DNA from 4 places in the Mesorhizobium sp. M1365 genome. Region 1 is predicted to be linked to each of the others. Evidence: predicted binding sites of a transcription regulator. Region 1 holds the regulator's gene; each other region holds the start of a gene.
The links. The regulator PhoB, encoded in region 1, activates phosphate uptake and scavenging genes when phosphate is short. The targets are predictions, from matches to a motif close to TGTCATNNANCTGTCAT.
Positions count from the first base shown of each region.

Region 2: ppk2 (polyphosphate kinase 2) is a predicted target of PhoB. The motif match lies at 3,714-3,730, and genes of this name have one in related genera.
Region 3: phnC (phosphonate ABC transporter ATP-binding protein) is a predicted target of PhoB. The motif match lies at 2,258-2,274, and genes of this name have one in related genera.
Region 4: NKH04_RS17585 (RNA degradosome polyphosphate kinase) is a predicted target of PhoB. The motif match lies at 4,172-4,188, and genes of this name have one in related genera.

Region 1 is NZ_JAMYLG010000002.1:253,158-258,904, reverse strand. It holds gene xylF (D-xylose ABC transporter substrate-binding protein) at 1-690, opposite strand, end outside; gene NKH04_RS03410 (ROK family protein) at 976-2,220, shown strand; gene phoB (phosphate regulon transcriptional regulator PhoB) at 2,230-2,919, opposite strand; gene phoU (phosphate signaling complex protein PhoU) at 2,936-3,643, opposite strand; gene pstB (phosphate ABC transporter ATP-binding protein PstB) at 3,676-4,479, opposite strand; gene pstA (phosphate ABC transporter permease PstA) at 4,476-5,327, opposite strand; gene pstC (phosphate ABC transporter permease subunit PstC) at 5,331-5,747, opposite strand, start outside.
Region 2 is NZ_JAMYLG010000012.1:42,368-48,114, reverse strand. It holds gene NKH04_RS15955 (DUF8605 domain-containing protein) at 1-472, shown strand, start outside; gene hemB (porphobilinogen synthase) at 559-1,590, shown strand; gene NKH04_RS15945 (dihydrofolate reductase family protein) at 1,991-2,638, shown strand; gene ppk2 (polyphosphate kinase 2) at 2,687-3,607, opposite strand; gene NKH04_RS15935 (aldo/keto reductase) at 3,888-4,931, shown strand; gene NKH04_RS15930 (hypothetical protein) at 5,045-5,203, shown strand; gene NKH04_RS15925 (DUF982 domain-containing protein) at 5,255-5,512, opposite strand; gene NKH04_RS15920 (GntR family transcriptional regulator) at 5,609-5,747, opposite strand, start outside.
Region 3 is NZ_JAMYLG010000045.1:19,233-24,979, forward strand. It holds gene phnL (phosphonate C-P lyase system protein PhnL) at 1-302, shown strand, start outside; partial or broken gene NKH04_RS28580 (DapH/DapD/GlmU-related protein) at 299-915, shown strand; gene NKH04_RS28585 (DUF1868 domain-containing protein) at 1,467-2,177, shown strand; gene phnC (phosphonate ABC transporter ATP-binding protein) at 2,344-3,210, shown strand; gene phnD (phosphonate ABC transporter substrate-binding protein) at 3,301-4,209, shown strand; gene phnE (phosphonate ABC transporter, permease protein PhnE) at 4,369-5,325, shown strand; partial or broken gene phnE (phosphonate ABC transporter, permease protein PhnE) at 5,393-5,747, shown strand, end outside.
Region 4 is NZ_JAMYLG010000014.1:64,803-70,549, reverse strand. It holds gene NKH04_RS17615 (nickel/cobalt transporter) at 1-512, opposite strand, end outside; gene NKH04_RS17610 (cation diffusion facilitator family transporter) at 543-1,565, opposite strand; gene NKH04_RS17605 (metal-sensing transcriptional repressor) at 1,562-1,825, opposite strand; gene NKH04_RS17600 (TIGR02117 family protein) at 1,930-2,601, shown strand; gene NKH04_RS17595 (FAD-dependent monooxygenase) at 2,629-3,846, opposite strand; gene NKH04_RS17590 (zinc-finger domain-containing protein) at 3,866-4,111, opposite strand; gene NKH04_RS17585 (RNA degradosome polyphosphate kinase) at 4,261-5,747, shown strand, end outside.

The DNA.
Region 1 (5,747 bases):
CAGCGCGGCGACGACGCCGCCGGCAGTGCCGTCATTGGCCGCGACCACGGCATCGACCTTGTTGTCGTTGGCGGTCAGGAACTGTTCCATGTTCTTCTGAGCGTTGGCCGGCAGCCAGCCGTCGGTATAGGCCTCGCCGACATTCTTGATCTTGCCGCTGTCTATTGCCGCCTTCAGCACCTCCATCGAACCGGCAAACAGGAAATCGGCATTCGGATCGGAACCCGAACCCTTGATGAAGACATAGTTGCCTTCCGGCTTCACCTTGAAGACTTCCCGGGCCTGCATGCGGCCGACTTCCTTGTTGTCGAAGGTCAGGTAAAAGACGTCCTTGTTCTCGATCAGCCGGTCGTAGCCGACAACCGGAATACCTTCGTCCAGCGCCTTTTGCACGGCCGGCCCGATGGCCGAGGCGTCCTGCGCCAGGATGATCAGTGCGTTGGCGCCCTGCGAGATCAGGCTCTCGACGTCGGTGAGCTGCTTGCCGGGGTTGGACTGTGCGTCGGCGGAAATATACTTGTCGCCTGCGGCCTCGATGGCCGCCTTCATTGCGGCCTCGTCGGTCTTCCAGCGCTCTTCCTGGAAGTTCGACCAGGAAACGCCGATGACCTTGTCTTTAGCCTGCGCCACCGACGCCAGCGCCAGCGTCATGGCGACACCCGCCAGAATGGCGGTCGTGAATTTCTTCATCATATCCTCCCTGCGCCGCGTACGGCGTGACCAATTGGCTCAAAGACCAGCTTAGAAGCTCTAATTTTTTCGAGCCTCGAAAAAATACTGGTCCGATCTCCGGCTGCTGTCAACATCGATTCTGATGGATTTTGATGACTCTGCGAGTTTTTTCGAGCGTCGGAATAAACGATGACAGCGCCACCTGCATCTGACACTATTTGCCTCATCCGACACTATTTGTCGGACATTACCGACGGCTTCCGGTTCATGAGCGGCCGCGGCAACCGGGAGGAAAGCAAAACAATGTCGGTCGGAATCCGCCATGACGATTTGCGCCGGCGCAACCGGGCGATGGTGATCTCGGCGGTGCGCCGGGCCGGCCAGCCATCGCGTACTGAGATCGCAGCTACCACCGGCCTCAGTCATTCGACCATATCGGCGATTTCTTCCGACCTGATACGGGAAGGCATCCTCGCCGAGAGCAAGCCAAGTGAGCCCGTTTCGTTGAAACGCGGTCGTCCGCAAGTCGGCCTCGCCCTCAACCCGGAAGCGGCGGCGGTGCTGACCGTGGTGTTGTCGCTGAATTTCCTTTCGGCCGCCATTATCGACTACACGGGACAGGTGGTCGCCGAGGAACAGCGCCGGCTGGACACGCTGACTATGCCGCGCGACGAGCTGATCCGTGAATGCATGGCCATCGTCCGGCGCCGGCTGCAGGATCCAGATCTTGACGTCCGCAGTGTCGCCCGCATCGCCCTGGCGATTCAGGGCATTACCGACTCCCCTGCACGCGCCATGCTGTGGTCGCCGATCACGCCGCAGACCGACATCGCCTTTGCCGACATGCTGGAGGACGAATTCGGCATCCCGGCAACGGTGGAGAACGACTGCAACATGATGGCGGTGGCTTTGCGCTGGCGCAATCCGGATCGCTATCGCGATGACTTCATCGCCATCCTGCTTTCGCATGGCATCGGCATGGGGCTGGTGCTGAAGGGCGAACTGTTCACCGGGACGCATTCCTCGGGCGGCGAATTTGGCCACATGATCCATCGTCCGGGCGGCGCGCTCTGCCGTTGCGGGCGGCGCGGCTGCATCGAGGCGTATGCCGGCAACTACGCCATCTGGCGCAACGCCAGGCAGATGAGCGAAGACAGCGAACCGGTCGCCGACGTCAGCGACGCCGACATGCGCGCACTGGCGGCCCGGGCGCGCGAGAAAGATGGGCCGGAACGCGAGGCCTACCGCAAGGCCGGCGAAGCGCTGGGTTTCGGTCTCGGCTCGCTGTTCGCGCTGATCGATCCGGCACCGGTCGCGATGGTCGGCGCCAGTGCCGCCGCCTTCGATCTGATCGAGCCGGCCTTGCGGAAGGCAATCGCCCAGACCGCCGGCGGCCAGCATTCAGGCTCGATCTCCTTCGATACAGAGCCGAACGAATTGCCTCTGATCCGCGAAGGCTGCGCGATGCGGGCGTTAAGCTTCGTCGACCAGGAGATTTTCGCGCCGGGCGCGCAAATGAGGCCCAGCGTCAGAAAGAACGTAGCCTGACCAGGCGGGTCAATCTTCCCTGATCGCATAGCCGGCGCCGCGGATGGTGCGGATGACATCCGGCATCCGGCCGTTGTTGACGGCTTTGCGCAGCCGCCCGACATGCACGTCGACGGTGCGTTCGTCGATGTAGATTGTCTCCCCCCAGACATTATCGAGTAACTGGCTGCGCGAGAAGACACGGCCCGGATGCCGCATCATGAACTCGAGCAGCCGGAATTCGGTCGGCCCGAGCCTGATTTCGCTCTTCTTGCGATAGACCCTGTGCGATTCGCGATCGAGCACGATGTCGCCGACCTTCAGCACGCTGGACAGCACTTCCGGCTTGGCGCGCCGCAGCAGCGCCTTGACCCTGGCCATGAATTCCGGTGTCGAAAACGGCTTGACCAGATAGTCGTCGGCGCCGGTCGAAAGACCGCGCACCCGGTCGCTCTCCTCGCCGCGCGCGGTCAGCATGATGATCGGCAGCCGCTCGGTTTCGGGGCGCACCCGCAACCGACGACAGAGCTCGATGCCGGAAACCGCTGGTATCATCCAGTCGAGCACCAAAAGGTCGGGCACATTCTCCTGCAAACGGATCTCGGCTTCGTCGCCGCGTGTCACCACCTCGACCTGGTAGCCTTCGGATTCGAGATTGTAGCGGAGCAGCACACCCAACGGCTCCTCGTCCTCCACCACCATTATGCGTGGTGCGATCATCGGCTGGGCACCCCCATCATGTCACCGGTGCGGACATTGTCGTTTCGTCCTGCTTCGGACGATTGACCGGCAATTGCTCGCCGGTCAGCACATAATACGCATTTTCGGCGATGTTGGTGACATGGTCGCCGATCCGCTCCAGATTCTTGGCGCAGAACAGCAGGTGCGTGCAAGCGGTGATGTTGCGCGGATCTTCCATCATGTAGGTCAACAGCTCGCGGAACACGGACGTGTATTTAACGTCGATGCGCTCGTCGGCGGCACGAAGCTTGGCCAACGCGGCCGCATCGCCTGCAGCATATTCCTCGATGACACCCTGCACCTGGATGAGAACCAGCTGCGCCATCGCGTCGATGGAATGCGACAGGTCCCGCGGCGTGGCGCTGAGGCCGACCGCACTCACGCGCTTGGCGATATTCTTGGCAAGGTCGCCGATGCGTTCGAGGTCGCCCGCCATGCGGATCGCTCCGACCACATGGCGAAGATCGTGGGCCATCGGCTGGCGTTTGGCGATCAGGGTGATGGCGCGGTCGTCCAGTTCGCGTTGACGCGCATCCATGATGGCGTCGTCGGAAACGACGCGTTGCGCCAGCACGTTGTCGGAATTCAACAGCGCCTTGGTTGCCCCGCCGACCATCGAACCGGCGAGGTCGGCCATGTCGCGGATCAGCTTGCTGATCTGCTCGAGATCCTCGTCGAAAGAAGCGACTGTGTGTTCGCCCATGGTCCTGTCCTCATATGCATGATCGGAACGGCTCAGCCGAAGCGGCCAGTGATGTAGTCCTGCGTGCGCTTCTCGCGGGGCGACGTGAATATCTTCTCGGTCCGGTCGAACTCGACCAGTTCACCCAGATACATGAACGCCGTCTGGCGCGACACGCGCGCCGCCTGCTGCATGTTGTGGGTGACGATGACGATCGTGTAGTCGGCTTGCAATTCGTCGATCAGTTCCTCGATCTTGGCAGTCGACAGCGGGTCGAGCGCCGAAGCCGGTTCGTCGAGCAGAATGACTTCCGGCTTCACCGCCACGGTGCGGGCGATACAGAGCCGCTGCTGCTGGCCGCCGGACAGGCTCAAGCCGCTGGCGTTGAGCTTGTCCTTGACCTCGCTCCACAGCGCGGCGCGCTTCAACGCCTGTTCGACGCGGCCGTCCATCTCGGACTTGCCGAGGTTCTCGTAGAGCCTGACGCCGAAGGCGATGTTCTCGTAGATCGACATCGGGAACGGCGTCGGCTTCTGGAACACCATGCCGATCTTGGTCCTGAGGAGGTTGAGATCCTGCGACCGGTCGAGAATGTTCTTGCCGTCGAGCAGCACCTGGCCCTCGGCCGTCTGTTTTGGGTAGAGCTCATAGATGCGGTTGAACACACGCAGCAGCGTCGATTTCCCGCAGCCCGAAGGGCCGATGAAGGCCGTGACGCTGCGCTCGGGCAGCGACAGGCTGATGTCCTTCAGCGCCTTGCTCTGGCCGTAGTAGAAGTTGAGGTTCTTGACCTCGATCTTCGTCTTCTCGGCGACCGTTTCGGCCATCGTCATGTCTGGGGACAACATCTGTGTCATCTGTCCTCTCTGCGTCCGGTAAGGCTGCGGGCGAGGATGCTCAAGCCCAGAACCGTCAGGGTGATTATGAGTGCGCCGGTCCACGCCAGTTGCTGCCATTCCTCGTAAGGGCTGAGAGCGAACTGGAAGATGGTCACCGGCAGGCTGGCCATCGGCGCGTTGATATTGCTGCTCCAGAACTGGTTGTTGAGCGCGGTGAAGAGCAGCGGCGCCGTCTCGCCGGAAATGCGTGCTATCGCCAGCAATATGCCGGTGACGATGCCGGACAATGCGGCGCGGTAGGCGACCGAACGGATCACCACCCAGCGTGGCGCGCCGATCGCGGCACCGGCTTCACGCAACGCGTTCGGCACCAGGTTGAGCATGTCTTCAGTGGTGCGCACGACCACCGGAATGACCAGGATGGCAAGCGCAACGGCGCCGGCAATGGCCGAGAAATGTCCCATTGGCCGCACCATCAGCTCATAGACAAACAAGCCTATGATGATCGACGGCGCCGACAACAGGATGTCGTTGATGAAGCGGACGACGGTGGTGATGCGCGAAAAGCGTCCATACTCGGCCATGTAGGTTCCCGCCAGCACGCCGATCGGCGTGCCGACGACAACGGCGATGATCGTCATCAGCAGGCTGCCCGTGATGGCATTGAGCAAGCCGCCGGCCTCGCCCGGTGGTGGCGTCATCTCGGTGAAGACCGCGAGCGAAAGCCCGGCTGTGCCCTTATAGACCAACGCGCCGAGAATGAGCGCCAGCCAGGCAAGCCCGATGCCGGCGGCGACGACGCAAAGCGCCATCATCACCGAATTCCTGGCTTTGCGGCGGCTGTGGAGCGATGAGGATGTCGACATCGGTCAGGCTCCCGTACGGGCGTCGATCCGCATCAGCATATAGCGGGCGGCGGCGAGGATCAGGAAGGTGATGACGAAGAGGATCAGGCCGAGCGAAACCAGCGAGGAGGTGTAGAGGTCGCCGTCGGCCTCGGTGAATTCATTGGCGATGGTCGCCGAGATCGTCGTGCCCGGCGCGAACAGGGAGGCACTGATGCGATGTGCGTTGCCGATGACGAAAGTCACCGCCATGGTTTCGCCGAGTGCCCGGCCGAGGCCAAGCATGACGCCGCCCATGATACCGATGCGGGTATAGGGAATGACCACGCGCCGGGTCACTTCCCAGGTCGTGCAACCGATGCCATAGGCCGATTCCTTCAGCACCGCCGGCACCGTATCGAAGACGTCCTTGGTGATCGAGGTGATGAAGGGCAGCACCAT
Region 2 (5,747 bases), on a different contig from region 1:
TATCGATCCGGTGCTTGCCGCGCTTGGCAGCAAACCATGGCTTGGCGAGCGGCCACGCCTGGCAATTTTCCTGGCGGCGGAGCAAGGCACAAGGCAGTTCGTGCTGACCGCCGACGATGAGCGCGGGGCGGCGATGCGCGAATCCTTCGTCAATGCCACCGGTCCGCTGGTCATGCCGATTGTGTTTCCCGAAGCGTCACTGCTGTCGGCCTCGAAGCTTGACGACCAGGCCCTGCGCCATGCCGATATCACGACGCTGGACCAGCTTGCCAGGAAGGCCGGAGCCGACCAGGCGCTCGCCGGCAGTATCGTCTGGAGCGACAAGGAACTGGGCTGGATAGCCGACTGGCGGCTTGCCTTGAATGGCAAGAGCTACAATTGGCAAGTGCGCGGCGTCAGCTTCGACGAGGCATTCCGCGTCGCCATGCGGGGTGCTGCGCAGATCCTGTCGGGCAATGGCCAACCAGAATAGCGCCCGACAGGACCCTGGCACAATCGTGTCGCATTGGTCAGCAGCGGAGGCTCGTGGTAAAAGCCGCCCGATCCGGAGTTTTTGCGATGAACAAATTCACCCCTGCAAAGCCTGCCGGCGCGCGCAGCGTCGACGAGATCACCGGCAGCCGGCGTCTGCGGCGCATGCGCAAGGCCGATTGGTCGCGCCGCCTTGTCCAGGAGAACCGGCTCTCGGTCGACGATCTGATTTGGCCGATCTTCGTCGTCGACGGCAGACAAGTGCGCGAACCGATCGCCGCCATGCCCGGCGTGTTCCGCCTGTCGCTCGACCTCGCCGTCAAGGAGGCTGAGCGCGCGGCCAAGCTTGGCATTCCGGCGATCGCCACTTTCCCCAATGTGGAGCTCGGCCTGCGCGATCAGACCGGTTCGCACATCCTCGATCCGGAAAACATCATCAACCGCGCCACCCGCGCCATCAAGCGGGCGGTGCCGGAGATCGGCATCATCACCGACGCGGCGCTTGACCCGTTCACCTCGCATGGCCATGACGGCATCTTGCGCGAGGGCATTATCGTCAATGATGAAACGGTGGAGCAAGTGACGGCGGCGGCCGTCATCCAGGCGGCGGCGGGGGCCGACATCATTGCCCCCTCGGACATGATGGACGGCCGGATCGGTGCCATCCGCGATGCGCTCGACGCCAATGGATTTCAGGATGTGGCGATCATGTCCTATGCGACCAAGTTCGCATCCGCTTTTTACGGCCCCTACCGTGAGGCGGTCGGCACCGCCGGCCTGCTCAAGGGCGACAAGAAGACCTATTATATCGATCACGCCAATTCCGACGAAGCGGTGCGCGAGGCCGAGCAGGATCTGGCCGAGGGCGCCGACATGCTGATGGTCAAGCCCGGCCTGCCCTATCTCGACATCATCCGCCGGCTGAAAGTCGAGTTGCAGATGCCGACCTTTGCCTATCAGGTCTCGGGCGAATATTCGATGATCAAGGCCGCCGCCGCCAATGGCTGGATCGACGGCGAAAAGGCGATGCTGGAATCGCTGCTCGCCTTCAAGCGCGCCGGCTGCGACGGCATCCTGACCTACTTCGCGCCGGAAGTGGCGGCGATGCTCAAGGGGTGATGCGCCTTTGTAGCGTCTACATCGAGTAGTGTTCGTTCGTCCAAAGCGCGACATGGAACGCCGCAGGACATCGCTTCAAGTTTACGCTGCCCCTCGTTGCCCTGCCGGGCATTTCTCCCTGTAAAGTGGCAGGGAGAAAGACGCGTTCGTAAAAGATTTCACCAATCTCCAGCGTTGCAAAAACATCGACGTTGCGGCCAGCCCCTTCTCCCCGTCACTATACAGGGAGAAGCTGCCGGCAGGCGGATGACGGGCGGCGCCGACATTGAGATTGGTTATTCCAACATGATTTGGAAGCGATTGCCCCGCCGGCGATTCAAAATACCGCTTGCAAAATGCAATCAGTTAAGCTACCCCGATAACTGCTTGCATGTCACAATTGGTTATCGAGGAGGCTCCCATGTCCAAGCTTCGCGTCAGCGCCTTCACCCTGTCGATCGACGGCTTCGGCGCCGGTCCCGACCAAGACCTGAAGAACCCGCTGGGTGTTGGCGGAGAAGCCCTGCACGAATGGATGTTCGGCACCCGCACCTTCCGCAAGATGGTCCTCGGCAAGGATGGCGGAACCACGGACACCGACGAGGCGTTCGCGGCACGCAGCTTCGAAAATGTCGGCGCATGGATCCTCGGCCGCAACATGTTTGGGCCGATCCGCGGCGAATGGCCGGATGACAGCTGGAAAGGCTGGTGGGGTGACAACCCACCCTACCACGTGCCGGTGTTCGTGCTCACGCACCATGCGCGTGATCCTATTGTCATGGAGGGCGGCACGACCTTCTATTTCGTGACCGACGGCATCCACTCAGCGCTGGAGAAGGCGAAGGCAGTGGCTGACGGTAAGGATGTACGGCTGGGCGGCGGCGTTTCTACGATCCGGCAATATCTCAAGGAAAAGATCATCGACGAAATGCATCTGGCGATCTCACCGGTCCTGCTAGGCGCCGGCGAGAGCCTTTTTGCCGGCATCGACATGCCCAAGCTCGGCTATCGCTGCAGCGAGCAGGTCGCGACGCCGAAGGCCACGCATGTCATCATCGAGCGCACCTAGCTTGTTGCAGGGTGCCGCCATGGAGCGGCGCCCTCCTCGCCGCTTTAGTCAGTACTTCTCCGGCACATACAGTTCGCGCGGCAGTACCTGGCGCTCGTATTCGGGATTGAAGACGCGCTCCGGCAGTGTGATCTCCTCGTGCGGCACCTCCTCATAGGGCATCTGCTTGAGGAGATGGTCGATGCAGTTCAGCCGTGCCCGTTTCTTGTCGTTGCCCTCGACGATGAACCACGGGGCTTCCGGGATATTGGTGCGGGCGAACGTTTCTTCCTTGGCCTTGGTGTACTGCTCCCAGCGCACGCGCGACTGGAGGTCCATCGGCGACAGTTTCCATTGCTTCATCGGGTCATGGATGCGCATCAAAAAGCGCATCTGCTGCTCCTCGTCGGTGATCGAAAACCAGTATTTGACAAGCGTAATGCCTGAGCGGACCAGCATGCGTTCGAAATCCGGAACGTCGCGGAAGAACTCCTCGACCTGATCCGGCTGGGCAAAGCCCATTACCCGCTCGACGCCGGAGCGGTTGTACCAGGAGCGGTCGAACAGCACGATCTCGCCGCCGGCCGGCAGATGCGGAACGTAGCGCTGGAAATACAATTGCGACTTCTCGCGCTCGGTCGGCGCCGGAAGTGCTGCGACGCGGCAGATGCGCGGATTAAGCCTCTGGGTGATGCGCTTGATAACACCACCCTTGCCCGCCCAGTCGCGGCCCTCGAAAACCACGACGAGCTTCTTCTTGTGATAGGCGACCCAGGACTGCAGCTTGATCAACTCGGATTGCAGCGTGATGAGATCGCGAAAATACTGCAGGCGGTCGATCGATGGCGGATGTGCATTCTTGTAGATCTTGGCGATCTCCATCGACAGCGCCGGCTCCGAGATTTCCAGCTCATAGTCTTCATCCAGCGTGTCGGCGAGTTCCGCTTCCAGCCAGTCCCTGGCCGGGGAATTCTGTTTTATCTCGGTCATTTACGCTGCTCCGCTTACAGGCCTTGCCGGCCGCTGTCAGGCGCTCTGCCGCCCGGCCCGGCGGCCGGAAATCGAAGCGCTGGACCGATGTTAGCATAGGCCGGCAATGACGGTTTTATTGCAGCCACTACTGAGCTGGCTGTGCGTTTCAATCCGCAAGATGTGATCGAGCTTGCCCTGCGGAACGGGCGACAAGCGGAACGAATTATCCTACAAATAGCTGGTTCATTGAGGGCTGTCGTCTGCAACGCCCTTTCCCGATAAATTGTGAGGATACGACATGGAATACCGCACTCTCGGCCGTTCCGGGCTGAAGGTTTCAACGCTGACCATGGGCACCATGACGTTCGGCGGCGGCGGCGCGTTTTCGGCGGTCGGCAAGACCGACCTCGACGAGGCGCGCCGGATGATCGACCTTTGCATCGATGCCGGCGTCAATGTCATCGACACCGCCAACGTCTATTCGAACGGCGTGTCGGAAGAGATCATCGGCGAGGCGCTCGGCGGCAAGCGCAAGGGCGACGTGCTGATCGCCTCCAAGGCGCGCATGCGGATCGGCAAAGGCCCCAATGATGAAGGCCTGTCGCGCTACCATCTGATCCGCGAATGCGAGAGGAGCCTGAAGCGGCTCAGGACGGATGTCATCGACATCTATTTCCTGCACGAGTGGGATGGCCTGACACCGCTTGAGGAAACCATCGCCGCGCTCGACACGCTGGTCGCGCAGGGCAAGGTCCGTTATGTCGGCTGCTCCAATTATTCCGGCTGGCAAGTGATGAAGGGGCTGGGGATCAGCGACCGTCATCACCAGCCGCGCTTCGTCACCCAGCAGATCCATTACACGTTGGAAGCGCGCGAGGCCGAGTATGAATTGTTGCCGATCTCGGTCGACCAGGGGCTCGGCGTGCTGGTCTGGAGCCCGCTTGCCGGCGGGTTGCTGTCCGGCAAATACCACCGTGACCAGCCGACCGCCCGCCAGCTCAGCGGCTGGTCGGAACCGCCGATCCGCGACGAGGACCGGCTGTGGCGGATCGTCGACACGCTGATCGATATCGGCAATAATCACGGCGTGTCGGCGGCGCAGGTGGCGCTTGCCTGGCTGCTCGGCCGGCCCGCTGTCAGTTCGCTGGTGATCGGCGGACGAACCGAAGCCCATTTCAAAGACAATATCGCCGCTGCAAGCCTTGTGCTTGCCGATGAGGAGCGCACACGGCTCGATGTGGTCAGCAGGCCGCCCGTGCTCTATCCCTACTGGCACCAGCAATTCACGGCAAAGGACCGGTTCGGGCCGGCCGATCTCGTTCTCGACCGCGACGGCGCCTGAAAAGCCGGGCTCTCCGGACTGCGCCGAGATATGGAGCCCGATCGTGCCTTGCGGTGTTGTGTTTGCGGTCCAATGCTCCTAGGCAAAGGCCAAGCACAACGAAAGGAAACGATATGGCACGAGCACCGAACTACGGTCAGGAACGCAAGGAACGCGACCGGCAGAAGGCTGCCAAGAAGGCGGAAAAGCAGGCTGCCAAGGTCGCAGCCAAGGAGCGATCGAAGCCCGAGGGCGAGAGCGAGTCCCAAACCAAAACCGAAACGGCAGAGTGATGATATCCGGGCTGCCAGGCGGGCCGGGCCTCGGTCAAATCCCGCTATGCCTCAGGCAGGCGCCTTGTCGCTGACGAAGACGTTCACTTCACGAGCGGCGGCAATGAAGGCCCGTCTTGCGTTCATGGCCGGCTTGTCGCCGGCCAGCGCATCATGACAGGCTTGCAACGCTTCGCGGTGCTTGGGGCTGCGCTTGCCGGGCCAATTGTTGAGGAGGTAGTCGGAAGCCTCGCGGGCCGTACGCAAGAGCTGATTGCTTCCCGCCGCGCCCTTGACGGTCACGGGTGTGTCAAATCGGTTGTTTTCCATCGCCGCTCTTACGCCATCGGCATTTGCGAAGCGAGACCGAAAGTAGCATTCTTCGCTCATCTGCTCTTTTCGTGATCAATGGCAGCCGATCCTCACTCAAGCGACGACGGCAAATCCACGGGCGCGCAGGCCGCGCCGGTCGTTGCGCAGCGAGGTCACCAGCCGGTCGCGGCTGCCGATGATATGGGCCGAAAGCAGGCGGGCGGCGGTATCGGCATCGCCGGCCCGCACCGCC
Region 3 (5,747 bases), on a different contig from region 1:
TGGCGCAGCTCAACCTGCCGGAGAAGCTCTGGGCGCTGCCGCCGGCGACGTTCTCCGGCGGTGAACAGCAGCGCGTCAACATCGCGCGCGGCTTCATCACCGAGCATCCGATCCTGCTGCTCGACGAGCCGACCGCTTCGCTCGATGCCAGGAACCGCGACGTGGTGATTGCGCTGGTCGCGGCCAAGAAGGCGGCCGGCGTTGCCCTGCTTGGTATCTTCCACGACCACGACGTGCGCGAGGCGGTGGCCGACCGCGTCATCGACGTGACAGCTTTTGCCGCCGGGAAAATTGCCGCATGACAAGAAAGCTGTCGGAAACGCCGCTGGTCCACGAGACGGCGCAAGTCGAGAACTCGACGCTCGGCCGCTGGACCGAGATCGCCGAGCGCTGCCGGGTGTCGGAAAGCACGCTCGGCGACTATTCCTACATGATGCAGGACTGTGGCGTCTGGTGCGTGACGATCGGCAAATTCGCCAACATCGCCGCCAGCGTGCGCATCAACGCCACCAACCATCCGACCTAGCGGCCGACGCTGCACCATTTCACCTATCGCGCCTCGGATTATTGGGACGACGCGAGCACGAGAGCGAATTCTTCGCCAAGCGCCGCGCCAAACGCGTCACCATCGGCCACGACACCTGGCTCGGCCACGGCTCGACCATCCTGCCCGGCGTCACCGTCGGCCATGGCGCGGCGGTCGGTGCCGGCGCGGTGGTGTCGAAGGACGTCGCGCCCTACACCGTCGTCGCCGGCGTACCGGCCAAGCCGATCCGCGAACGCTTCGACCGCCGCACCGCGGAGCGCTACCAGGCGCTCGCCTGGTGGGACTGGGACCATGCAAGGCTGCGCGCCGCGCTCGACGATTTCCGCGAGCTGGAGGCCAATCAGTTTTTGGAGAAGCATGGGGGTTGACGCCCTGAATAAGTCAGCCGCTCAGGCAAATGTCCAAAATAATAGAAAGAAATCCTAACGTAATAAGAATAGCAACACCAGTCTGATTTAACCTGATAAGTTCTATAAATTTTTTGTCATAACCAATATCTATAAGCGATTTGGTTTTTTCCTCAACTTTATTTGCAAAATTTATCGTAACTAGAACGATTAAAAAAATGAGAATCATTAGAATAATGGCCGCGTCACGCCCATTTCCATAATTGTACAAGTATCCAGATATTGGATGGTTCAAGCTACCAACCCGATATATGGACGTCAAAACCAGGGCCACTGTGAAACTCATCGCAGCGACTACCCCTGCAGCATACAGTCGCAACCACTGGCGCCAACGTAGCAATTAGGAAGCCTCTCTTTGATACGAGTTTGAATCTTTATTTCAATCTTGATGATGTGGAAACCCCGGCAGCATCACTTGGCGAATCATGCCTTTGATATTCTACTTCTTGGCACGGTTTTCATGTCCCTGACACATCGTCGGGGCAGGACGCGGCCTTCCTTTGGAGATCGCAATGCCTGTTTCAGTCAGACCTTCGCTCGCCGGATTCTTTGCCGGCTCGAACCCGACCCCTCCGGTGCATCTCGGCAGGCGCTACGACACCTCTGGTAATTTTCTCAACGAGCCCGGCAACACGGTCGTCTGCCATCTCGTCAACGGCTCGGCTTCGGAAGCGGTGATCATCGACGTGCGTGAGCGCATGCGCGCCATGCCTGATGCCGACGGGCTGGCCTTCACGCCCGTCTCCAGCCTGCACATGACGCTGTTCCAGGGCATCATCGAATACCGCCGCCGGCTTCCCTATTGGCCGGAGGATGTGCCGCTCGACACCAGCATCGACGACATGACCCGCCTCTATCAGGAACGCCTGAACGGCTTCGAAGGCTACGGCGCCTTCAAGATCAAGGTCGTCGATGTCGTGCCGACGGGCTTGACCGTTGCCGGCGCAACCGATGAGGACGTGCATATCCTGCGCGCATGGCGCGATGCCTTGTCGGCGCCTTTCGGATACCGGCATCCCGACCACGACACTTACGTCTTCCACATCACGTTCGCCTACCAGATCCGGCGTCTGGCGGACGAAGGGGCGTCCGAGTGGCAAGATCTGTTCGACGATTGCCTCTCGCTGTTTGCCCGCCAGGCTCCGGTGATCGAGCTGCGGCCACCTGCCTTTTGCCGCTTCAGGGACATGGAGCATTTCGAGGAGTTGCTGATCCTCGGCTGATCCCATCCAAGCCGCCCGGACGGCAGCGGTTTGGGTCAACTCGCCTTCGCGCCAAACGCGCCTGTGGGCAGTAACAAAACTGACATCAATCCGACACCGCAGGTTCATGCCGTTGCGCTAGCGAGGGTTAACAGACCTTCAACCGCGACTGGACTGGAACTTACCCATGTCAGCAACGCCAGAAATGTCAGCAACGCTCGAAATTCGCGGCGTCACCCGCCGGTTCGGCAAGAACACCGCTGTCAGCAATGTCGACATCTCGATTCCGCACGGTCAGATGGTCGGCATCATCGGTCGCTCCGGCGCCGGCAAATCGACGCTTCTGCGCATGATCAACCGCCTCATCGATCCGAGCCAAGGATCGATTTTTTTTGACGGCGCCGAAATTTCCCGGCTGCGCGGCTCGCCGCTCCGACGCTGGCAGCGCGACTGCGCCATGATCTTCCAGCAGTTCAACCTGGTGCCGCGCCTCGATGTGCTGACCAATGTGCTGCTCGGCCGGCTCAATCACCGTTCGACCGTGTCCAACCTATTTAGCATGTTCTCCCGCGGTGAATGCGCCGAGGCGGTTGCAGCCCTCGAGCGCCTCGACATCGCCCGCACCGCCCTGCAGCCGGCCGGCACGCTTTCCGGCGGCCAGCAGCAGCGCGTTGCGATTGCGCGCGCCATGATGCAGCAGCCGAAGGTGTTGCTGGCGGATGAGCCGATTGCCTCGCTCGATCCGCTCAACGCCAAGGTGGTGATGGATTCGCTGCAGGACATCAATTTGCGCGAGGGCATCACCGTCATCACAAATCTGCATACGCTGGATACGGCCCGCACCTACTGCAACCGCATCATCGGCATGGCCGCCGGCAAGGTCGTCTTCGACGGCCCGCCTGAAGCCCTCAACCGCGAGGCCGTGCGCATGGTCTACGGCGCCGACAGCAATGGCGGCGAAATCTCCGAGGCCATCACCTCCACCAGTGTCGCCATCAAACAGAAAATCGCTGCATCCGCCGGACCGCTCGAGCCCGCATTCCCGGGATATTGAGAACGACCTGATCGCCCGCCCGCGTCAAAGGCACCTGTCAAAAAATTCGAACGCTACCGGCGCGAGGCCGAGACCAACAGGAGAGAGATAATGTTCAGGAAGATGGTTTTTGGCGCCGTTTCATTGCTCGCCATCGCGGCAAGCGCCGCTCACGCCCAGGATATCAAGGAATTCCGCATCGGCATCCTTGGCGGTGAAAACGAAGCGGACCGGCTGCGCAACTTTCAGTGCCTCGCCGATCACCTGAAGTCCGAATTCGGCTTCGAGAAGGTCTCGCTGTTCCCGGCCGCCGACTATGACGGCGTTATCCAGGGCCTGCTCGGCGGCACGCTCGATTTCGCAGAGCTTGGCGCGTCGGGCTATGCCAGCGTCTACCTCAAGGATCCGAACGCCGTGACCCCGATCCTCACCACCCAGCAGACCGACGGCGCGACCGGCTATTATTCGATCGGCCTGGCGCTGAAGTCGTCCGGCATCACCGACATCAAGTCGGCCAAGGGCAAGAAGCTCGGCTATGCCGACCCGGATTCGACCTCCGGCTACCTGATCCCGCTGACCCAGATCCCGAAGGACACCGGCGCTTCGAACGAAACCTTCTTCGCCTCGACCCAGTTCAATGGCGGCCACGAGAACAACCTTCTCGCGGTTCGCGACGGCAAGGTCGATGTTGCGATTGACGACTCCTCGGGCATCGGCGACTTCAAGAACGGCTACACCTCCGGCACCTTCCACAAGGAAGTCGCCAAGGGCGCCGTGGACCCCAACGATTTCGTTGAAGTCTGGCGCTCCGGCTTGATCCCGAACGGCCCGCTGGTCGTGCGCACCGCACTCGGCGGCGACATGAGCGCCAAGCTCGCCAACTTCTTCACCGGCCTGCCGGCCAAGGACAAGCCTTGCTTCGAGGCCATCGAAGGCGGCGATTTCACCGGCTATGTTCCGGTGAAGCCGGACTTCTACAGCGTCATCGTCGAAGCCCGCAAAGCCGCGATCGGCGGCTGACGACAATTTCGAAAAGGACGGCGTCCATTAGAGCGACGTGCGTCCACTTGGACGCACAAAGTACGCTCTAACACTTAGATGCCGCATCGTGCTTTCCGAAAGTCGACTTTCGGGCCGATGCGGTCGCCGCCCTTTTTGTGTGTCCGCTCGTGACCCCGTATGACCTTCGCCGCTACAATTCGTTCAGACGCGGTCCGGCAGGCAGCAGACGCCTGGCGACGCCAGACGTCCTTGCGACGGTTCTACACGGCGCTCGGCATCGGCTCACTGCTTGTCGCCATGTGCACAGCCATGTGGTTCGCCGACGAGGCCAATGCCGGACATTTCTTCGATCGGCTGCCGCACATACTGGATTTCCTTAGTTGGCTTGTTCCCAAGGACTGGAACGACGTCTGGCGGGCGCTGTTCGACATCGCATCGCCGCATGACAAGGGCAGCCAAGAGTTCAACTTCCCGCTTGGCCGCGTCTATCTCTGGGGCGGCTTTTATCTACCCGAATATTTCGAGCTGATGCTCACCACGCTTAACGTGGCGCTGGTTTCCACTTTCATCGGCTTTGTCTTTGCGGTGCCCTTTTCCTTCATCGCCGCGCGCAACTTGACGCCCAGTCCGATGCTCAGGCTCGTCGTAAAGCGCTTCATGGAACTGCTTCGCGCCTTCCCCGAGATCGTCATTGCCGGCCTGTTCGCAGCCATCCTCTCGACCGGCCCGGTCGCAGCCATCATCGCCATCGGCCTGCATTCCATCGGCGCCCTCGGCAAGCTCTTCTACGAGATCAACGAAAACATCGACATGCGCGCCGAAGAAGGCCTGCGCGCGGTCGGCGCCAACTGGTTCGAGCGCGTGCGCTTTGCCGGCCTGCCGCAAGTGCTGCCCAATTTCATGTCCTACACGCTGCTCAGGATCGAGATCAATGTGCGTATCTCGACCATTATCGGCGCGGTCGGCGGTGGCGGCATCGGCGAGGAACTGAAGCTCTCCATCTCGCGCGGCTTCGGCGCCAAGACGCTGGCATTGGTGCTGCTGCTGTTCACGACGATCTTCCTCGTCGACCAGTTTTCCGCCTGGCTACGCCGCAAGCTCGTCGGCGAGCAGGCATTCATGATGGGTGCCTGACCATGATCCCAAAAAGTGGATTCCGGTTTTTGGAAAAGATCATGGCAAATCAACAAGAAGACGGCCCATGGCCGCAATGACCGCCGATGAGATGCGGTCGATCGAGGAGCGCTTTCCCCAAGTGTTCCGGCGGCCCTTGTACAAACGCTTCGGCCCGCTGGTCCTGTTCACAGGCATCCTGCTCTATCTCCTCTACGCCTTGTGGTTCTTCAGCCTGCCGCAAGTGCTGAGGGAATCGCACTGGGAGCGCCTGCCGCTCTTCCTGACGCAATGGATCAGCTACGATCTGCAGCCGGAATTCCGTCTCGACCAGCCTCAGATCACACCCAGATACCCGCGTTTTTCGGCGCTCGGCGAAGACCCGCATCCCGATTGGGTCATCACCAACGCCAACGGTTCCTACACCATCCTGATCGACGGCC
Region 4 (5,747 bases), on a different contig from region 1:
CCCGCCGCCGGAACCCCCCTGGAGATTGCGAAAGTCATCGCGAAAAGCGTCAGCGGGCATGGGATCAGGCCTGCCGTGACGCCGACAGCCTCGCCCTCGTGCCTGTGATGATGGCTGTGGCTCAACGCGCGCCAGATCATCCAGACGCCAATGAGGCCGAGCAGCCCGCGACTGATATGCTCCAGAAGCGGAGCGCGGCCGACGCTGCCCAATGCTATTGAGACCAGTGGCAGCGAGAGAGCCGCAATCAGAACGGCAATCGTCACATGCGTGAACGATAGCGTGATAGATACGAGCAGACCACGCGAGACCTTCGCATCCGAACCGGCAAGATAAGTCGCCAGGACGGCCTTGCTGTGCCCCGGCGTCAGCGCATGGGCAGCCCCGAACACGACGCCCATCGGCAGGAAGGCCATGAACGCCAGCCAATTGCCTCCGGCCGCAAGCAGTTGGATCTGTTCGCCGAGCGTCAGATAGATCGTGCGCTGAAATTCGACGAGCGTCTGGAACATCGGACGAGACTAGCAGAAAATCGGCGAGCGTCAGTGCATGTGGCCGTGGTCGTGCGTGTGCTCGTGAGGATGGTCGTTCTCTCCACGTTCCGTTGAAAACCGCACATTCGCCTCAGCCAGGGCCGGTATATGCTGGGATAGTTCGTCCTTCAGCGCTGCGGCGATCTTGTTGGCCGCCGACAGCGGCAGGGTTTCGTCCGCGGCAATTGCGATGTCGGCGTGCAATCTATGACCGATCCAGCGCGCCTTGGCATCGACAATGCGCGCGCCCGGAACATGCTCGGCGGCATGTCGGATTTCGTCTATCACACCGGGTTCGATTCCATCCAGCATGCGGGTCAGCACCGAGCGGGCCGATTGCCAGACGATACCGAAGATCGCAATCGTGATCAGCAGGCCGACGATCGGATCGGCCAAGGAAAAGCCGAACCAAACGCCGATGGCTCCGATGACCACGGCAAGGCTGGTAAGTCCATCTGTGCGGGCGTGGTAGCCGTCGGCAATCAGTGCCGCGCTGTTGATTTCGCGGCCGACGCGGATACGGAACACGGCAACCGCCTCGTTGCCGAGGAAGCCGACAATGCCCGCCGCCGTTAGCCAGCCGAGGTGTGTCACCACTTGTGGATTGATCAGCCTGTCGATGGCTTGGTAGGCGGCGACTACAGCGCTGAACAGGATGATGAGCACGATGATGATGCCGGCCAGATCCTCGACCCGGCCCAAGCCATACGTGAAGATCCGCGACGGCTTGCGCCGCGCCAGAACGAACGCAATCCAGAGCGGGATCGCCGTGGTCGCGTCGCCGATGTTATGGATCGTGTCGGCCAGCAATGCCACGCTCCCCGACAACGCAACCACGACCATCTGCAATGCCGCGGTGATGGCCAGGATCACGAACGACCATTTGATTGCCCAGATGCCCCGGTCGGTGGTGGCAATTGTCGCGTCGATGACGCCATGGCTGTGACCGTGCGGACCGTGATCGCCGTGATGATGTGCGGCGTGCGAGCCGAACCCGAGCCAGTCCAGAATGCGGGCTACGATGGCATTCATAGATATTTCGCCAGCTGCTTGAGTTCCGCCAGCGAGTTGCCGCCGGTTTCGACGCTGTCGGTCAGGCAATGCTCGATGTGATCGTTGATCAGCTCGCGCTTGGCGCTGCTGATGGCCCTTTCGACGGCATGAAGCTGCTGCGCCAAGTCAACGCAAGGGCGATGCGCCTCGATCATCGCCAGCACCGCCGCAAGGTGGCCTTGCGCGCGCTTCAGGCGCTTTATGATGGAAGGATGCGAGGCGTGGAGGTGATCTGACATGCCTCAGCGTATCCTCCCGGGGAGGATACGCGTCAAGCTCTAAGTCAGCTGTGCAACTTTCGGAGGGGCTTCACCTTGAGCATTGCTTGTTCTATGCCTTTCCCATGAAGAAGCTTGCCCGTTTTCTTGGCCTGCTGGTCGTTGCAGCAGTCCTTGCGGTGGCATTGGGCACACTGCTGCCGCGCCCGCTCTGGCCGGCGGCAGTTGCCGATCCGATCGGCTCAAGCCACCGCATCCTGGTGCTGAAAAATCCGATCCACACCGACATCGCCATCCCGGTCGACGACGATGTGCGCCGGCGCTTCCATTTCCTGGTCGATGCCGGCATTCCAGCAGACGTGGCGGAGGTCCGCTACATCGTCTTCGGCTGGGGCGGCCGCGCCTTCTATCTCGAGACGCCGACCTGGTCGGAACTGAAGGCAGTGCCGGTGATGAAGGCGCTGACCGTCGATGCCTCGGTGATGCATGTCGACATTTCAGGCGAAATCGCCGAGCCGCATCCCGACGTCGCCGGCTTCGACATCGGCGAGGAGCGGTTTACGGCGCTGCTCGATTACATTGCGGGAAGCTTCCGGCAGGGACCGAGCGGGGCCATGCCGATCGAGAATGCGGCGTATTCCCGTTTCGATCGTTTCTTCGAAGGCAATGGCCGTTTCAACGCGCTGGTCGGCTGCAACACCTGGGCGGCGGCGGCACTGCGCACCGCCGGGCTGCGCACCGGCTGGTGGAACCCGCTGCCGGCATCGCTCGGCCTGTCGATGCGGCTTTACAATTGACCGGGCGACTTAGGACCGCCGAACGTCCTACGCCCGCCAGCCGTAGAGCCAGTCGAGATCGGCGGCGAGTTTTTCGGGCGAGCGCATCGCCAGGAACAGGTTGCGGGCCATCGCCACCGGCCCGGCCGCATGCCAGGCGAGGCGATTGACGGCGCCGCGGCGGGCGACCTGGGCGACGCGCGGCCGCCGCGCCTGTTCCCAGGCGGCAAGCGCCCCCTCAAGATCGGCTGTGGAGGCCGCAACGAAGCCGGCAAGCGTCGCCGCGTCCTCGATCGCCATCGCCGCGCCCTGTGCGGCAAACGGCGTCATCGCGTGCGCCGCATCGCCGATCAGCGCGATGCCTTGCGGCGTCGTCCACCGCCGCTGCTCGACAATGTGGATCGGCCATGCCGTCCACTGCGCCGCCTCGTTCGCTAGGCGAACCAGCGCCGGCGCGGTACCGCGCATGGCGCTGGCGAGGCTGGCGGGGTCGGCATACCCCGACCAGCCTTCGGCGATGCGCTCGCCCTTGGTGAAGGCCGCGAGGTTGAAGACAGTGCCACGGCTGACCGGATAGGCGACCATATGGAAGCCTGGATGGAGGAATGCGGTAACGCAATCGGGCGCACCGATCGCCCTGAAGGCTTGTCCGGCAAGGCTGTCCGCGGCCACCGTGGCGCGCCAGGCAAGCTCGCCCGAAAACCGGCTTCTCCGGAAATCGGCTGCGTTGCGGGCAAGCGTTTCTCGCACCGACGACCAGACGCCATCGGCGCCGACCAGCAACGATGCTTCGGTTTCGATGGTCGTGCCGGCAATCTCGACTGTTGCGGTGATGCCATTCGGTCTGGTTGCGACGCCGCAGACGCGGGCACCGGTGACAAGCTCGACCTTGGGCCGCTCGGCTATCCGCTGCATCAGCGCTGACTGCAGATCCGCGCGGTGGGCAACGAGATAGGGCGCTCCCCAGCGCGTGTCGGCCGCCTGGCCAAGCGGTACGCGCGCCAGCTTGCGCAGCGTGGCGGCATCCTTGAGCACGACTGCCTCCGGGCGCACCGCCGTCGCCAGCAGCCGATCGAGTACGCCGAGCTGCCGTAGGATGCGCGTCGCGCTGGGCGAAAGCTGGATACCGGCGCCGGCAGCCTCGAGGTGCTGCGCCTGTTCGAACAGTTTTACCCGATAGCCGCGCTCGGCGAAGGCCAGTGCCGCGGTCAGCCCGGCGACGCCCGCCCCGGCGATGACCACCTGCCGGGACTGCGTTTCCTGCATCAGGCTTGTCGCGGAAGAATCAGGCGGCCTGGTCGATATAGAGGCAGCCCGGCGGCTGCGTTTCCAATGCCTTCAGTTTCGGCGAATAGCGATAGAGCGTCGAGCAATAGGGGCAGACCTTTTCATTGTCGTCGCCCATGTCGAGAAATACATGCGGATGGTCGAAAGGCGGATTGGCGCCGGTGCACATGAATTCCTTGACGCCGATGTCGATTGCCGGGTAGCCCGCATCGTTCTGGAAATGGGGAATGGAACCGCCTGCCATCGTCGTCTCCTGATCTCGTCGATTGCATCTGGATCATAACCCGTCTCTTTGCAAGATCGATGAAATGAAACTGTCGCAAAAGCCTGTCAGAGGATAAGTTAAGCCGGTTAAGGCTGTGCTCGTCGAACGGTGTGGGAAGAGCGGGAACCATGAACGAACTGAAGCCGGTGCAGAACGAATTCATCACCGTCGAGGCGGCGAGCCCCGAAGGCGGCAATCCCGATCGCTTCGTCAATCGCGAGTTTTCCTGGCTGCAATTCAACCGGCGCGTGCTCGAGGAATCGCTGAACGCCAATCACCCGCTGCTCGAGCGCGTTCGCTTCCTGTCGATATCGGCCGCCAACCTCGACGAGTTCTTCATGGTCCGCGTCGCTGGTCTTGCCGGCCAGGTGCGCGAAGGCATCGTGCTGAAGAGCCCGGATGGGCGCACTCCCGAGCAGCAGCTCGAACAATTGCTGCGCGAGGTCGAGCGCCTGCAGGAGGACCAGCAGAACAGCCTTTCGGCGCTGATGCTGCTGCTCGACAAACAAGGCATCGAAAGCATCACCCGCGATGGCCTGACCAAGGACGAGAAGACCTGGCTCGAGGACCATTTCCAGGAGCAGGTATTTCCGGTCCTGACGCCGCTGTCGATCGACCCGGCGCATCCGTTTCCGTTCATTCCCAATCTCGGTTTCTCGATGGCGCTGCAATTGCGCCATCGCAAGAACGGCGAGGAAATGAGCGCGCTTCTGCGCCTGCCGGTGGCACTGAGGCGCTTCATCCGTTTGCCGGATCGCAAGCATCATGTCCGCTTCATTCCGCTCGAAGAGGCGGTCAGTCTCTATATCGGCAAGCTGTTCCCCGGCTATGAGGTCAAGGGCTCCGGCACGTTCCGCATCATCCGCGACAGCGATATCGAGGTCGAGGAAGAATCAGAGGATCTGGTGCGGCTGTTCGAGACGGCGCTGAAGCGCCGACGCCGCGGCTCGGTCATCCGCATCGAGTTCGACAAGCTGATGCCGGCCGAATTGCGCGATTTCGTCGCCGGCGAGCTCGGCGTCTCGGCAAGCCGGATCAGCGTGCTCACCGGTCCGCTGGCGCTCAGCCAGATCTCGGAGATCGTCGCCGTCGCCCGCGACGATCTGAAATTCACCCCCTACAATCCGCGCTTTCCCGAGCGCATCCGCGAGCATGGCGGCGATTGTTTTGCGGCGATCCGCGAGAAGGACATCATCGTCCACCATCCTTACGAATCTTTCGACGTGGTGGTGCAGTTCCTGCGCCAGGCAATGGCCGACCCGGAAGTGGTGGCGATCAAGCAGACGCTCTACCGCACCTCCAACGACAGCCCGATCGTACGCGCTCTGGTCGACGCCGCCGAGGCCGGCAAGTCGGTGACGGCGCTGGTCGAGCTCAAGGCGCGCTTCGACGAGGAGGCCAACATCCGCTGGGCCCGCGACCTCGAGCGCGCCGGCGTCCAGGTCGTCTTCGGCTTTCTCGAACTGAAGACCCATGCGAAGATGTCGCTGGTGGTGCGGCGCGAGGATGGCAGGCTGCGCAATTACGTGCATCTGGGCACCGGCAACTACCACCCGGTCACGGCACGCATCTACACCGACCTGTCCTTCTTCACCACCGATCCGACGATCGCGCG